DNA from 3 places in the Halobacillus seohaensis genome. Region 2 is predicted to be linked to each of the others. Evidence: riboswitches for the same ligand, from Rfam matches in the RefSeq annotation. Region 2 holds a riboswitch; each other region holds the start of a gene.
What was found. Region 2 has a riboswitch for S-adenosylmethionine ahead of ACFQIC_RS07505 (bifunctional homocysteine S-methyltransferase/methylenetetrahydrofolate reductase). Riboswitches for the same ligand answer to the same signal wherever they lie in the genome.

Region 1 (5,719 bases), on a different contig from region 2:
CTGATACTTGCACATTAGCAACACCCTCTACCCCTTCAAGAGAAGGAACAACTTCATCCTCAATTGTCGCTGTTAGTTCCTCTAAGGATTGACCCTCATTAATTGCACTTAGACTCAATACGGGGAAGGCATTAAAATCTAAGCGGGAAACATCTGGGTTATTAACCTCTTCTGGAAGCGTAACTTTTTCAACTGCTTCGTTTAATTCATCTTCTGCTTCGTCTAAACTTTTACTAAAGTTATATTCTATTTGAAGATTTGAAGCGTTTTGGTAAGAAGTTGAATTTACTGTGCTAACCCCACTTAAGTTACCTACTTGTTTCTCAAGTGGTTCAGACACTTCATCCGCTACCTCTTGCGGTGTAGCACCAGGATAAGTAGTAGAAACTGTGATCACGGGAGGTTCTATGTCCGGGATGGTTTCTAGTTTCATATTTAATCCTGCATATAAACCTGCTATGGTTATAATAATGGTTATCAACCATACCGCAAATTTATTATTCATTGAAAAATTAATAATTTGCTTCATTTTTGTCCACCTTCCAATATTGACCGATTAGTCACAACAACTTACAATATAAATGACCGATCAGTCATGAGTCAAGGAAAGTCTAAGTTTTTCTTTATTAAGGAGCCATATAACATGGAAGATAAAACAGTCTTTATTATTAATAAGGCGATCAAACTCTTTGCTAAAAAAGGTTTCAGTAGCACATCTGTTCAAGAAATAGCTAATGAATGCGATATTTCAAAGGGAGCTTTTTATTTACACTTCAAATCAAAAGATGCTCTTTTATTTGAAATTTTCAACCATTATTCTAAGGAAATACAATATAAAGCCGACGAGATACAAGCTATGGGGCTTGATCCACGGACGAAATTCACAAAACAGCTCATCGTTACTTATCAAGAGATTATTAAACATCGTGAATTCATCATTATGCAGATTCGAGAGCAAGCCATCCCTTTTAACAAAGATATTGAAGAATTTATCCAGCATATGAGATTTAATTCCCACCTTTTTTATAAAAGGAACTTAACTGCAATATACGGAAAAGACATTGATCCGTACATTTGGGAAGTTACGGTTTTGATGCAGGGAATGTTTAAGACTTATTTGGACCTTATCATAATTGAAGACGTGCAATTTGATATAGAGGAGTTATGCGAGGCAATCCTAAAACGCACGGATTTTCTCGTTGAAGGGTTTAAAAAATCGACTGACCAACCGGTCATAACCGACCGACTCATGAGTGAGATTATTCCAGAAAATTACTACGACAACCAACTGAATGAGATCGTCCAATCACTTAAGGGGAAGCAAACCCAAAATACTGAGTCAGAAATTGATGTTACCATTTCTGTACTCCTTGAAGAAATTGAACGTCAAGACCCACGTCCAGCTGTCATCAAAGGGATGCTAACTAACCTTGAAGGATTAGATATTTTCAAAGGAGTTGCGGGACAAATCCGCACCTTTTTCCAGTTATAATTAAGCGTAAGAAAAGGCCCTCTTAGTTATTGAATGAGGGCCTTTACGTAAAATAACAATTTTTAGTTTTGCTCTTCCTCCATGATCTCATCTAAAATCGGATACACTGACTCGACTCCTTCCTGTGCCACCAAGCATGCCACTCCTAAAGGTGTTGACCAGAAGGAATCTGGTATATAGGGATTTTTAAGTCCTGCTGGTTGAAAAAGCGAACGGTAAATACGGTTTAAATGGCTTTCGGTTTCCCTTGGATCTTTCTCTTTCTCACCTCGTGCCATAAGAAAAACATAACGCATCGACTGAAATAAATTATCTCCAGGCATAAATGTATATTCTTTAAAAAATTTAAGTTGTTTTTGAGCTTCCTCTTTTAAGCCGGATTTAACAGCTAAATCATCAAGGTGTTCATATAAATGTCGATATACTTGTTGGAAAACCCTTCTTTTTTCATCTTGCATCACTTTGTCTGTGTAAATGTCCTGCAATTTAGCAAAAGCTACTTCCTTTGTCCATGTCATGCTTTCCCTCCTTCATTAGTAATGAAATCCAAAGTTTTTGGCTTCATATTCCACTGAACCATATAGCTCAGGTGTTTCTTCGGAATGTTGTTTAAGTACATCAGGTAAGTGCTGCACTACTCTATTCCAAACCATAGGATTGGCAGCCATTGCTTGAAATAGAGCTGATTCGTTCGCAGACCAAGGTTTTCTTGTTTGAATATAGTCTAACGTTAATCGGTAACCAGGTCCAAGGTTCTCATCGCGTCGCTTCTGAAATTCCTTCATAACCCCTTCCCATGATTCACCTTGATCCCAAGCTTTAATGGACTTTGCAAGTAGAGAAGATTGCATCAATGCGTCATTGATTCCTAACCCTGTACTAGGGTCTTTGCTATGGCCCGCATCTCCTATCAATGCCCAACCTTTTCCTGCAGCCTCTCGAAAGAAGTTAGGAACACCCGGTGTACCGATAATCCTCCCTTGCAAGGTTGCTTCTTCTAAACGATCACTCATTCCATAAAATTGACGGTAAGTTTCCTCAAACGATTGTGGTTCTTTCGCAAATTTATTAAATTCCTCCGGACGAACTTCTAGCCCTAAACAATCGATCCCTGGTTCCATCGGAAATAAAAAACCAATCCGCCCCTCATTCAAGAAAATTTCAGTGGTAGGTTCCATAAGTGGCTTAACATTAAAATAATACCCGTAAAAGACTGGCCTCACAGTAGAATATTCCCCATATTTCTTAGCTCCTACCCACTTAGCAACCGAAGAGTTTTTACCATCTGCTCCTACAGTAATAGGAGCCTTGATGGTATGCTTACCCCCTCTTTTATCAACTGCTTCCAGTCCACACACTTCACCTTGCATCCCTTTTTTAAGCAAGCTAATCACTTGATATCCTTCTAAAAGCTCCACATTTTCATAACTTATAGCCTTATTAATTAACACATGGTCTAAATGGTCGCGTCTCGGGGCCAAGGTATAAGACTCACGGGGCCCTTCGATGAAACTATCAGCTATATATGTACGCATTCTTTTAATCTTCCTTAAGCCTGTAGCTTCAACTTCATCTAATACATCTAACTGTTTCAAATAATGGAGGTGCGAGAGGTGGTGTGTAGAAAGTGTATCACTTGGAAATGATGACTTATCTAACATTAATACTTTTTTGCCCATTTCACCTAATAAAATGGCTAAGCTTGCCCCAGCAACTCTTGCACCAACAATAATGACATCCACTTGTTGTTTCATATCATTTACCACACCTTTATTTATTTATAGGTAGGGAGATCCCTGCTAGAATTGAAGTGAAAATAAAGAGGAGGGGTATTTGCCTGCATCAAACGAATTAACCATAGAGGATTATCACTTTTTAATTCTATGTATAGCGTAACGTTTCAGCAAGTTTTATTCCATAAAAAAACTCCCGATCCGGGAGTTTTTCTAGAAAATTAACCATCTCTCATCTTAAAATTTCATCTCCTCTTCTACTTCGTGATTTTGGTCAAGAATTTGCACACGACTTGGCTTGTTTTGCTCCGCCATTTCTTTTGCCTTTTCTACAGCTTTATCTCTTGCATCATATTCATCAGTTGGAGCAACATCTTCTATTTTAACTATCCAACCTGTAACATCTTTATTTGGTGCAACGCTATATTCCTTCATGATTTATCTCTCCTTCTACTTTGTAGTCTTGATGTGTATTTTCCCACTGTTTTTCAAATTCAAACGTGGACATTATTTTACAAATAGTTTGACATTATATTCGTGTCATTCTATAATTCGTAACATACCTTAAATGACACGCCAACTGAATAACTCTTATCTAGAGTGGCAGAGGGACTAGGCCCTGTGACGCCCGGCAACCTTCAAGCAACGGCTTGAAAAGGTGCTAATTCCTACAGATCTTTATGATCTGACTGATAAGAGGAGGAACCTAACCAACCGCCCTCTTCTTATTAAAGAAGAGGGCTTTTCATATTTTCTACATTAGGAATTTAAATGAGAAATAGGAGGGGGGACCGTACATGTCAACTAAAAACATTATAGATCAAAATACTAAAACTAAAATTTCGATTGGAAGCTTTGCCTTAGAATCTGGAGGGACACTTCCTGATGTTGAGTTAGCTTATGAACGGTTTGGTCCTAAAGATGCCCCTGTCGTTCTCATTTGCCATGCTCTAACTGGAAACCAATATACTATTGGTTCTTCTGAAAGCCCTGGGTGGTGGTATGGCCTTGTTGGGGACAATTGTCCAATTGACACCACCCACTTCCAAGTGATTACCTTCAACGTACTGGGAGGATGTCATGGTTCTACAGGTCCAGCAAGTTTTAATCATTTAACACAGGATACTTATCGATTGGATTTTCCAAAGATTACGATCCGTGACATGGTTCACGCTCAGTATAAAGCATTACAAAAACTTGAAATTTATGAGGTACATGCCATTGCGGGTGGGTCACTAGGCGGGATGCAAACCTTTGAGTGGGGACTTCTCTACCCAAATTTTATGAAGCAATTGTTTGTTTTAGCTGCAACTCCCTACTTGAGCGACTATGGAATTGCTTTTAATCATATAGGAGCACGAGCTATTCAAGATGATCCAGCTTTCAATAAGGGAAATTATGATAAAAATGAACAACTTCAAGGGTTTGAACTTGCGAGAATGACAGGTATGGTTACGTATCGAAGCGGAAAGATTTTTCAAAAAAGATTTGATAGAAGTCACAATGAGTCCCATTATGACATTCAATCTTATATGGATTATCAAGGGGAAAAAATTAAAGAGCGATTTGACGCCAACAGCTATCTGTATTTATTAGAATCTATGAACAATCACGATATCAGTCGTGGTAGAGGGACATTACAAAATGTAGCTAAGCAATTTCAGGCACAACTTTACACAATTAGCTTCCAACACGATTTATTATATCCCAAAGAGTTAATAGAAGACTTCAGTGCTGACGTACCTAATAGTCAACACCATCATGTCCAGACAGATTACGGTCACGATGGCTTTCTAGTTGAATTCGATCAATGGGGTCTATGGATTCAAGAAAAAATCAACCAAGGAGTAGTGAACAATCATGACAATTAGAGTAGCATTATTAGGATTTGGAACAGTCGGTCAAGGAGTTTACGAAATCCTTCAAAATAAGCAGAAACAATTAACAGACTTAATAGGTGAAGATGTAGAGATATGTGGTCTATTAGTTCAAAACAAGCTTAAAGAACGCGCCATTTCCGATTATGTCTTTATCACAGACAATTTTGAAGATATAATCAACCAAAACCCGGACGTTATTTTTGAAGCAATTAACGGTGAGGAACCTAGTCATTCTTACCTGAAGGAAGCATTAGACAAAAACATACACGTGGTCACTGCCAACAAAGTTATGTTTGCTACATATGGTCAAGAACTTCTTGAAAAAGCCGGAAAGTATACAAGTATCGGCTATGAAGCAACCACAGCATCCGGAACACCAGTTATTGGAACGTTAATGAACCTACTTCAAGTCAATCAAATCACAAAAGTTGAAGCCATTCTCAATGGAACTAGCAATTATATTCTAACGGCGATGCAAGAGGATGGAAAACCATTTTCCGAAGCACTACAGGAAGCACAGGACAAGGGATATGCAGAGGCAGACCCGACCAATGATATTGAAGGGTACGATGCCTTTTATAAGTTAATGATAGTAAGTCAGTTACTTTATAATA
Region 2 (5,719 bases):
CTTTGATCAATCCTCTTGCTTGTTCTTCATAAGAATTGGTTAAGTGCTCGAACGTTGTTCCACCTGTAACCGATAAAGTTTTCGTTGTAGGCCCCATAGCTCCTGCCACGAAACGAGGGTGCTCATTTTTTGAAAAGCGTTCAGCTGCTTTTTTTGCAATTTGGGAAGCCTTCGTATTAATATCTTCAGCTAAGTGGCCAAGATCGTAGTCATCGAGGACCAAATCTGTAGCTCCAAATGTATTGGTTGTGATAATATCAGCACCTGCTTCAAGGTATTCAGTGTGAATGGTTTCTACAACGCCGGGCGAAGTAAAGTTGAGGTATTCATTACACCCGTCATAAGCTTCCCCGCCAAAGTCTTCTGGTTCAAGGTTTGCATTTTGCAGCATTGTCCCCATCGCGCCATCCAATACGAGAATTCTTTTTGAGAGGTGTTGTTCAAATAATGTGGCTACCATTTGCAACCGTCCTTTCCCTGTTTTGCTTCTGTTTAACATAGTAAGTTAGTTCTTCGGTTATTTCATAGCGTAAGAATGGTGTGATTAAGTAGATGCCGTTAAATAAATCGACTGCAACATCAATTAAAGATTTAGCAATAGAAATGCCTTCAGCTTGAGCACGGTCAGGGTCATTATTAAAAAGCTCCATTCGCTGTCTAATTTCTGTAGATAGCGTCATTCCAGGTACTTCATTGTGTAAAAACTCTGCGTTACGTGCGCTGATTAGCGGCATGATACCGATATAAATCGGGGCAGAAATATGCTTAGTTGCTTCGTATATTTCCTTCAGCTTTTCCTCGCTATATACAGGTTGACTAATAAAATAGTCCGCTCCATATGTGATCTTTTTTTCAAGTCGACCTACGGCACGATTTAGGTTACGGACATTTGGATTAAAGGCTCCTGCAACGGAGAAGTTGGTATTCATGCCGAGTGATTTACCGGAATATGAAACGCCCTTATTCATTTGTTTTATATAGTGGATCAAGTCTAATGAAGTTAAATCATAGACAGATGTGGCCCCAGGGAAATCACCGATTTTAGTCGGGTCACCTGTGATTGCCAATAATTCCGTAATCCCGAGTGTATGCAAGCCCATTAGATGTGATTGTAGCCCAATTAAGTTTCGATCACGACAGGCAATATGGACTAAGGGGTTCACATCAAATTTTTGTTTAATAATGGAGGCCATCGCTGTATTACTGATTCTTGGAGTAGCAAGCGAGTTATCTGCGAGTGTAATTGAGTCAACTCCTGCATTATTAAGTGCTTGAGCTCCTTCTAAGTATCGTTGTGTATTAAGACGTTTCGGTGGGTCAAGTTCAACGATGATTGATGGTCTGCTTGCTGCGATGTCATGAAGGTGTGGCCTGTTATTTTTATCTTCTAGTTTTGTTTGTGGAGATGTTTTCGGAAAGGGGAGATTTTTGTGTTCAATGGGTTTCTTCCCCTTAACTCCTTCAGCAATTGCTTCAATATGTTCGGGAGTTGTGCCGCAACAGCCACCGATTAATCGAGCTCCTTGTTCATGGAGGGCACGGGCGCTGGTTTTAAAATAATCCGGGTCAGTTTTATAGACAAGTCTGCCATCCTGGTAAGTTGGTAAACTAGCATTCGGATAAGCGGATAACACAGCTTTCTCAGGGAGTGGTATATCTTCCAGCGACTCGATCATGTGATGGGGACCTAGTCGACAATTGACACCTACTACATCGGCCCCCTTATCTTCTAAAAGAGTTAAAGCTTCAGTGAGCGTTGTGCCATCCTGAAGTACACCTGGTTCGTGTATTGACACTTGGGCGATCAAGGGAAGATTTGTTTCTTGTTTAGCAATTTGCAGGACGGTTGTGAGTTCTTCTAAGTCGTAAAAAGTTTCCAATAAAATGCCGTCCACTTCTTCAAATAGTAAACAGTAAAGTTGTTCGCGGAAGCTTCGTTTGATTTCATCAAGAGATATTGCGTTTTTCTTGATTCCTCGTATGCCACCAACTGTTCCCACTACAAAGCTTTTGCCCTCAGCAGCTTGTTTAGCAAGTTTGACTGCAGCTGAATTCATTTCTTTTACTTTTTCTTCTAATCCATAACGCTCTAATTTTATATAATTGGCTCCGTACGTATTTGTTTGAATGACATCAGCCCCAGAGTTTACGTAAGCTTTATGAACATTTAGAATTTCTTTGGCATGGGATAAGTTCAACTCTTCAAAACATTGATCGATTCCATAAGAATAGAGCAATGTTCCCATAGCTCCGTCTCCTACTAATGTCTTTTCTTGTAGGGCTTCTTTTAAGTTCATGATTTTCCTCCTGTCTTCATTTTATAGCTCTGAATTTTCTAACCAATTCACTCTCAACAATCTCAATAAAAACAAAAAAAAGCCTTCTAAGAAGAAGACTTTATTTTTACTAAATTCTTCTTCTTATCATTCAAGTTAATAAAAACTTGCTGGAGTTAGCACCATTTTGGTTAAACCAATGGTTGCTGAGGTTTCAACGGGCCAGTCCCTAGACCTCTCTTGATAAGAAAAATAATATGCAGTTTTTTGAGGTGTGTATTAACGTATAGAAAAAAACTCTAATTGATGTTGCGACTTACACTACACTAAATTACACAAGTAATCAATGGAATATTCTAAATTATGTAACTTTAATCATGGCTGTGTTAAATCTCCTGTTCTAGCTGCCGTTTATGGCCTGAAAATATTATCACATAGGCTCGTTGACACCCATCCTTAATAGACGCTTCATCTGAATAGGTCATCATACCCGTTTTTCAATTAACTTATCTAAGGTTGCTCAAAGAGATGGTAAGGGTGGATTTGTAATGGCGATATTCACTGTGTATGTATCAGGCTTTTCAATAGGCGTATGTTATAAGCTAATATTAATATTTACCTTAGTTTAAGGCGAAAGTTTATCAACAATCGACTAGTATTATGTAATAACGTGTATCTATCGCTATCGTAATCGTTCCGTACTAACATCCTTATTAAAGTATGGGATATCTGTTAAGAAATAAAGCCTATTTTTGATCCTTTTCCAGCTATTATATATAGAATTTTCCCAATTTTAAGATATGTAAGCGGATTTTTGCTATGATATAGAAAGGTTGTTAGAAAATCTATTAACTATTTCATGAAATATATAAAACTCTATTGAATTTTTATTCATTGAAATGTATTATTAAAAGTCAGAAACTTGATTTAAGCAGCATGGACTAATATATATATAATTAAAATTCATCAGGGGGAGACATTATGGAACTAGAGAAACAAGAACAACAAGTAGCAGGAGAGTATACATCAAAACAGTTAATGAAGTTTCTACTGCCATCGTTAATAGGGGTACTGCTTTTCCTTGTACCAATTTCCGTGGATGGAACAGTAACGATTGGATTAGGCGTGCTAGCTGATGGTCTACAGGCGGCGATTTCCAATTATATTCCGTTATTTATGACAATTGTACTATGGATTTCGACTATCGGAACTGTTGCTATAAAGTCAGTTAATAACCCTGCAATTCGCAATCATAAATTTTTATCAAGCTTGTTTGATATCGGGTTAATCTGGTTTATTCTTAGATTGATAGGTGCGGTCTTTGCTACACTCACCCTTATAGGAGCAGGACCAGAAATTATTTCGTCTGAATTGACAGGCCAGGTGGTACTATTTGATCTAATTCCTGTCTTAATGGTTTGGTTTCTATTTGCTAGCTTATTTATGCCGTTATTGCTTGAGTTTGGTTTAATGGATTTCATCGGTACGGTCGTTCGTAAGATTATGCATCCATTATTCAAGTTGCCTGGTCGTTCTTCTGTAGATGCAATGGCTTCTTGGATGGGTAGTGGAACAGTTGGTGTTTTGTTAACAACACAACAATATGAAGGCGGCTATTACTCAAAACGAGAAGCGGCTGTAGTGGCAACGAACTTTTCCATTGCTTCCATTGCCTTCAGCCTGGTAATTGCCAGATTCATAGGTATTGACCACATGTTTGTGCAGTTTTATTTTACAGTAGTCGTATGTGGTGTCGTTGCTGCTGTAGTATGTCCGAGAATTCCACCACTTTCTTTAAAAAAGAATACGTATTATGAGCCAATTGGAAAGCAAATTGATGAAGAAGTTCCTGTTGGTATATCCACTTTCCGTTGGGGCGTTGATCAAGCGGTTAGAAAAGCAGATCAAGTGAAAAGTGCAAAGGATGTCATTACCCGTGGAATTTTTAACGTTGCAGATATTTGGCTTGGACTCATTCCGCTTGTAATGGCATTAGGAACTATTGCCTTGATCATCGCTGAATTCACACCAATTTTCACATTTATTTCGTATCCTATTATTCCGTTATTGAATTTGTTGCAAATTCCTGAAGCAGCGGAGGCAGCTCCTGCCATGATCGTTGGGTTTGCGGATATGTTCCTACCAGCTGTTGTTGGTGCAGGGATTGAATCGGAACTTACCCGTTTCGTTATTGGTGTTATGTCTTTAACTCAACTTGTTTATATGTCTGAAATCGGAATTCTATTGATCAAATCAAAAATTCCTTTAAATATACTAGAATTGTTTATTATCTTTTTGCAAAGAACAATTATTACGTTACCGATCGCTGCATTAATGGCTCATGTATTATTCTTTTAAAGTGCATGATAATATAGAAGGAGAATGTTGTAGGAGGTTGTTTTTGTGGGAAAAGATTGGAGTCACCTAGTAGATAATATGTCGAACCGACTGGCACCGAGTATGGCGAAAGATCACCCGAATTTGCCTGTTGTTAAAGAGGAAGGCTGTTATTACTATGGTGTGGACGGTAAAAAGTATTTAGATTTCACTTCAGGAATTGCAACAACAAATGTCGGTCACCGTCATCCAAAAGTTGTCGAGGCAATAAAGGAGGGAGCGGATGAATTAGGACATGGCCCCTCTGGTGTAATCATATATGAATCGATTTTAAAATTGGCTGATCGCTTAGCTGACATTATGCCGGGAGAACTCGACTGTTTCTTTTTTGGAAATAGTGGATCGGAAGCAATTGAAGGTGCCATTAAACTAGCGAAACACGTAACAGAACGTCCTTATATTGTTTCATTCATTGGAGGATTTCATGGACGTTCTATGGGAGCTCTTAGTGTCACTAGTTCGAAAAGTAAATATCGCAAGTTTTTACATCCGACAGGGTCTTATCAAGTTCCTTACGCTCAAGTTGATGAAAGTCCGCAAGGTGTTGAGCCAGAGCAATATGTTGTTGAGCAGTTAGAAAAAGACTTCGAGCGATTATTTGCTCATCAAGTTACACCTGATGAAGTGGCAGCTGTACTTGTGGAACCTGTTCTAGGAGAGGGAGGGTACATTGTTCCTCCAAAAGCCTGGTTGCAAAAAGTAAGAGAGTTATGTGATCAATACAATATCCTGCTGATTTTTGACGAGGTTCAGACAGGATTTGGACGTACAGGTGAATGGTTTGCTTCTCAAACGTTTGGTGTTACTCCAGATATAATGGCAATTGCCAAGGGAATTGCCAACGGAATGCCGTTAAGTGCAACTGTCGCTTCAAATGAGCTAATGAAACAATGGCCACTTGGGAGTCACGCTACTACGTTTGGAGGAAATCCAATTGCGTGTTCTGCAGCTAACGCTGTACTTGATGTTATGGAAGAAGAAAACTTATTGGCGAACACAAGAGAAGTAGGGGCTTATGCTACTGAAAAACTTAAAGACTTAAAGGA
Region 3 (5,719 bases), on a different contig from region 2:
AATTGGTCTGCAAAACCGTGGCCATAACTTCTCGATGGACGCTGAACATGTAAATGCTCTGGCAGGAAATAAGCGATCCTATCATACGATTATCCCAGGATTTATGACTAAAGATCACTCTCCTGTGGGACCATTTGGTGTTATGGGTGGATTTATGCAGCCACAAGGACATTTACAAGTTGCTATGAACACAATTGATTTTCATTTAAATCCTCAAGCTGCTCTCGATTCACCTCGTTGGCAATGGATGCATGATAAAACGGTTTGGGTAGAACCGACTTTCCCAACACATGTAGCAGAAGCATTACGTAGAAAAGGACATAATATTGAAGTACAATTGGAAACTGGATCTTTTGGACGAGGACAAATAATATGGAGAGATGAGAATACAGGTTCTTTATATGGAGGAACAGAATCTCGAACAGATGGAACGATTTCAGCGTATTAATTAATGATTGACGAACGCCACGAGAGAGGTGAAAGATATGCAACAATGGAATCTCTTCCTTGCCTTTTTTAGAGTAGGGATATTTGGGTATGGAGGAGGCCCCTCCTCTATACCTCTAGTTCATAAAGAAGTCGTTGAAAAATATAAATGGATGTCGGATGATGATTTTGCTGATGTCCTTGCCCTAGGGAATTCGCTACCAGGTCCTATTGCTACAAAAATGGCAGGTTATATTGGTTATAGGGTTTCAGGTATTGTAGGAATGATTAATGCAATTCTAGCTACGATTATACCATCTATCACGATTTTAATTCTGCTATTAACATTCTTAAATAGCTTCCGTAATCAGGCTTGGGTTAATGGAATGACTCAAGCTGTTGTTCCTGTAGTAGGAGTGATGTTAGCTACCTTAACGTATGATTTTCTGAAAAAGTCTAAAGCAAATCTCGGGATATGGATGACCATCATTTTAGGTTTAGCCTCACTACTATTAATTGAGTGGGTGGGTATACACCCCGGAATTGTCATTTTTGCCCTATTACTGTTTGCCTTACTAAGGCCGATGAAGAAGTCTGGTACACAACCTAAAAGTAAGGAGTCTTCCCTATGATTTACTGGAAAATATTCGTAGCATTTTTCATCCCGGGAATTGTTGGTTATGGTGGGGGGCCTGCTTCGATTCCGCTTGTAGAAAATGAGGTGGTTGGCCGATTTGAATGGTTATCTGTGAATGAATTTAGTGAAATGTTAGCGATGGCTAATGCCTTGCCGGGTCCTATTGCTACAAAGATGGCCGGTTTTATTGGTTATGAACAAGCTGGATTACTTGGTGCTTTTATTGGAGTATTTGCGACAGTCGCCCCTTCTCTTATTCTTATGATCGCCTTACTTAGTTTGTTAAATAAGTTTAAAGGATCACCACGTGTGAAAACGATGACAGCGTTGATCCGTCCGTCTATCGCTATTTTGTTAGGTGTAATGGCATATCAATTTTTTCAATCATCCTATGTGTCAGCGGGTATGCTTCAAACTATTTTTCTAATTGTGGCTAGCTTCATTCTTTTGGAAAAAGTGAAGGTACATCCTGCATTCGTAATTGCGGGCTCCCTACTATATGGGGCTGTTTTTCTTGGAAGATAGTTGATTGAAACATTTTGCTCATCCCTTTCGTATATAAATAAATACAAGAATCGAAAGGGGACTTTTTGTGAGCAATTATTCTATTGATGAATTCATAAGACAGACGAAACAAGATGCAACAGAAAATGACTATTTTGAATTAGAAACACCGCGTATATTAGAAGTTAATCTAATGGATCAAGTATGGGCCAAAGCAGGCTCGATGATATCTTATAATGGTGGAATAAAGTTTGAACGCGAAGGGGTACTAGAGCACGGTGTTGGACGAATGTTCAAAAAGGCGTTTTCTGGTGAAGGCAGTTCTCTTATGAAAGCCTCAGGAACCGGTCGATTATACTTAGCGGATCAAGGCAAAAAAATTACCATCTTTGATTTAGACAATGAATCGCTCACAGTGAATGGAAATGATTTATTAGCTTTCGAGCCAGGGATAAACTGGGACATTAAATTAATGAAGAAAGTTGCGGGGATGATGTCGGGGGGATTGTTTAACGTGACGTTGGAAGGCAGTGGAAAGGTAGCTATCACTTCCCACTATGAGCCCCTTACGTTACTTGTTCGTCCAGGGGATTCAATTATAACTGATCCTAACGCTACCGTAGCTTGGTCTGGCCATTTACAGCCGGAATTCCGCACAGATATTAGTTTTAAAACGTTTATTGGCCGTGGTAGCGGAGAGTCGATTCAAATGGAATTCAAAGGTGAAGGATTTGTTATTGTCCAACCATTTGAAGAAGTGTACACATCAGGTAAGTGAACATTATAAATATTTTTTAAAAAAATGAAACATTCATCTTTACTTCGAGTTCAAAACGTTGTACTATATATAATAACTTAAAAATTAATAACGGAAACTTCTTATCCAGAGAGGCGGAGGGACTGGCCCTTTGATGCCCGGCAACCATCGATTCAATCTTTATTGATTGAAAAAGAACGGTGCCAATTCCTGTAGAATGGTTAAACATTCTAAGAGATGAGAGGATCGTACGGAATATTACGACCCCTTTTCTTATACTGGATAAGAAAAGGGGTCTTTGGTTTATAAAAACCGTCAAACTCTCTTAGGAAGAAGTTGCGTTAACAAGAAAGGGAAGATGACAATGGCAACAGCAATTTTTGGAGCAGGATGTTTTTGGGGAGTCGAAGCTTTTTTTGAAAGATTCGAAGGAATTAATCATACAAGAGTTGGATATATCGGGGGACACTTGCCAAACCCTACTTATGAACAGGTGAAAACTGGAGCCACTGGACATGCAGAAGCTATACGTATAGAGTATGACCCTAATATTATAACGTATGGTGGACTTGTGAATATCTTCTTTGAAGCTCATGATCCAACTTCAAGAAACAAACAAGGGATTGATGAAGGTCATCAGTATCGCTCTGCAATTTTTTATCAGGAAGAAACAGAAAAAGCTATCAGCAACGAAAAAATTAATCAGTGGACAAATAAAGGGATATTTAAGCGTCCAATTGTTACAGAAGTTACACCTGCCAGTACTTTTTATGAAGCAGAAGAGTATCATCAAAAATATTCACAAAAGAATGGATCCTTTGCTTGTGGGATCGGTTAATTGAATTAAATTAAATCTTTCCTTTAACGAGGAGAGATTTTTTTGAGTTTATAGGAATAGTGAATGTATGGAAAATGAAAAATCCAGCACCTCTTCTAGTCAAGGTGCTGGATTTCTAAATTTTTAATCCAAGGCCGAGTTAACTTCTCGATTTAACCGTTTCATTTTATCTTTGATTACAGAGGTATCGGCAAATAAATCATGAATACCTTGATGTTTTCTTGTGAAAATAACAACGAGATATGGCAAACCCAAAACAGCCATACTGATGTACCTTCCGATAAGTTCTCTAAAGATAATTTGACTTGTAGAGAGGCTATCACCTTTTAGCGATTCAACAGATAAACCTAAACTCATTTTTCCTAGTGTGGCTCTAAAAAAGAAGGTCATTAAGATGAAGTAGAGAAAGAATACAAGGGATTGAGTTATATTAGCTGCACTTAACAGGTCGATCCAAAGCTTAGCATCCGATAAGTTCGTTAATTGGAGTAATGGTCTTGTGATGATAGAATTCAGGCTCCAAATGACGAGAAGATCAATGATATAAGCAAAGAACCGAGGAATGAAACCCGCATATACGATACGGTGAATTTCATTTAAGTTCGCTGTCACAGCCTTGTTTAAATGGTTCGGCGTTTGTGTTGATTCTACTGTATCCATCTAATCTCCTCCTTTACTCTGAATACATATACATCATTCTAGGACCTTGGCGTTTTTCAATCATTTTATTAACCCATTTAATTTCACTGTTAGGTAGGAAAGATGTTACGTCAATTGGGATACCGAATAGTCTTTCACCACTCGGACTATACTCAATGATTTCGGGATTGTTACCTATTTCTTTTTTCAGTGCATTTAAGGCATCTTCCTCAAAACCAATGGTGTCAACTAGCCCATTTTCAACGGCTTGTTGTCCTGAATAAATACGACCGTCGGCAATATCTTTAACTTTGTCTTCTGTCATATCTCGGCCTTCGCTAATCACATCAACAAAACCTTGATAAGATTCGTCAACAAGTGTTTGCAAAATCTCTCGGTCTTCTTCAGTCATTTCTTTGTTAGGGCTCATAATGTCTTTAAACTCGCCGCTTTTTATAGTATTGAACTTCACGCCGTATTCTTCAGCTAGTTCTTCATAATTCACACTTTCCATGATGACCCCAAGAGAGCCTGTAAATGTTTCTTTAGATGCAAAGATTTGGTCAGCTGGAGTTGATATGTAATATCCTCCTGAAGCGGCCATTCCTCCCATAGAGACATATAGTTGCTTATTCTCTTCTTTAATTTCTTTTAATTTATCATGGATTTCTGCACTTTCAAACACTCCTCCACCTGGAGAATTAACGTATAAAAGAACACCTTTGATGGTAGGATCTTCTTTAATAACTTCTAATTGCTCAAGAAGGTCCTCATGATTATATCCTTCACCGCTAAAAATATTTGAGCCTTGTCCGCTCATGATTGTTCCCTCAACGGATAGACGTGCAATACGTTTTGAGGACGATCCACTTTCTATGATTTCTTCTCTTGGACCTTCAACTTTATTTGAGAACATTCCTTGAGAGGTTTCACTGAAAGTATTTGATGTTAGAAACCCAATACTTTGTATGAGAATACCGATTAGTAATAACCCACCGGCAATTCCAATCGCTACAAGTCGCTTCGTCATTTGCATCTGTCCTTTCAAATAGTCTTTAAGTATCAATCGTAGCAAAAAAACAGTTAATATTATATAGATGAAGAAATGGATTTCACACAGGTTTAACTTTTAGATGAATCTTTTTTCAATTTTAGGTGATCATGCCATTCAGAACATAGGATGCTCATTTCAATTAAGTTCCAATATTCTTTATCAAATTTACGATGGTCCCTAAGCAATCCGTCCACTTGGAATCCAACTTTTTTGTACGTTTTTACAGCAGGTTCATTAAAATCAAACACACCTAAAGTTACCTTATGCAATTTCATATCCTGAAAAGCTACTTTTAAAATTTCTTCCATCATAAGTAAACCAAAACCTTGTCCCCGTGCATGATCCCCGACTAATACTTTCCCGACTCTTGCGGAGTTATTTTCAAGGTCGATATTTTTTAAAGCAATATGTCCAATAGTTGTATTAGTACTATGCTCGATCACCTTATAGACCAGCATATTGGAATTATTTTGGTTTGCCCCTTTAATATACTCATACAGTTGCTCATGTGTAAGAGGATAAGTAAAGTTAGGACCAGCCCACTTTAACAAAAACTCTGGGGAACTGACCCAGCTAATTAATTGAGCAAAATCATGTTCAGTAAAAGCTTGTAATTTAATCATTGTTTATTCCACCTTTCTTATAATGCTTGACGGAAACCAATAAAAACTATGTAATGAATCTATAAATTTAAAATGAGGAAGAAGGATAACTATTGAATATTATTATATACTTTGTGTTATGGCTTTGACGATTCTAACAGCTTGTGGGCAAGAGATGAAAGAAGTTGATGTATCAGATGGAAGGGTTTCTCATGTGCTCTCTATTCAAAAAGTGGAGAATAATAAGTCCTCAGATAGTTTA

Region 1: linked by a shared signal. The riboswitch ahead of metX (homoserine O-acetyltransferase MetX) and the one ahead of ACFQIC_RS07505 (bifunctional homocysteine S-methyltransferase/methylenetetrahydrofolate reductase) in region 2 are both predicted to bind S-adenosylmethionine.
Region 3: linked by a shared signal. The riboswitch ahead of msrA (peptide-methionine (S)-S-oxide reductase MsrA) and the one ahead of ACFQIC_RS07505 (bifunctional homocysteine S-methyltransferase/methylenetetrahydrofolate reductase) in region 2 are both predicted to bind S-adenosylmethionine.

Annotation. Positions count from the first base shown of each region.
Region 1 is NZ_JBHSZV010000044.1:1,354-7,072, reverse strand. Features, by position in the region: partial or broken gene ACFQIC_RS15990 (efflux RND transporter permease subunit) at 1-529, opposite strand, end outside; gene ACFQIC_RS15985 (TetR/AcrR family transcriptional regulator) at 644-1,492, shown strand; gene ACFQIC_RS15980 (hypothetical protein) at 1,555-2,010, opposite strand; gene ACFQIC_RS15975 (NAD(P)/FAD-dependent oxidoreductase) at 2,026-3,246, opposite strand; gene ACFQIC_RS15970 (DUF2188 domain-containing protein) at 3,463-3,660, opposite strand; SAM riboswitch class I at 3,814-3,924, shown strand; gene metX (homoserine O-acetyltransferase MetX) at 4,023-5,096, shown strand; gene ACFQIC_RS15960 (homoserine dehydrogenase) at 5,086-5,719, shown strand, end outside.
Region 2 is NZ_JBHSZV010000017.1:4,148-9,866, forward strand. Features, by position in the region: gene metH (methionine synthase) at 1-460, opposite strand, end outside; gene ACFQIC_RS07505 (bifunctional homocysteine S-methyltransferase/methylenetetrahydrofolate reductase) at 441-2,297, opposite strand; SAM riboswitch class I at 2,418-2,526, opposite strand; gene ACFQIC_RS07510 (YjiH family protein) at 3,258-4,634, shown strand; gene ACFQIC_RS07515 (aspartate aminotransferase family protein) at 4,680-5,719, shown strand, end outside.
Region 3 is NZ_JBHSZV010000020.1:89,065-94,783, reverse strand. Features, by position in the region: gene ACFQIC_RS08870 (gamma-glutamyltransferase family protein) at 1-448, shown strand, start outside; gene ACFQIC_RS08865 (chromate transporter) at 486-1,058, shown strand; gene ACFQIC_RS08860 (chromate transporter) at 1,055-1,588, shown strand; gene ACFQIC_RS08855 (AIM24 family protein) at 1,656-2,345, shown strand; SAM riboswitch class I at 2,444-2,568, shown strand; gene msrA (peptide-methionine (S)-S-oxide reductase MsrA) at 2,689-3,162, shown strand; gene ACFQIC_RS08845 (RDD family protein) at 3,286-3,822, opposite strand; gene sppA (signal peptide peptidase SppA) at 3,836-4,831, opposite strand; gene ACFQIC_RS08835 (GNAT family N-acetyltransferase) at 4,924-5,478, opposite strand; gene ACFQIC_RS08830 (hypothetical protein) at 5,597-5,719, shown strand, end outside.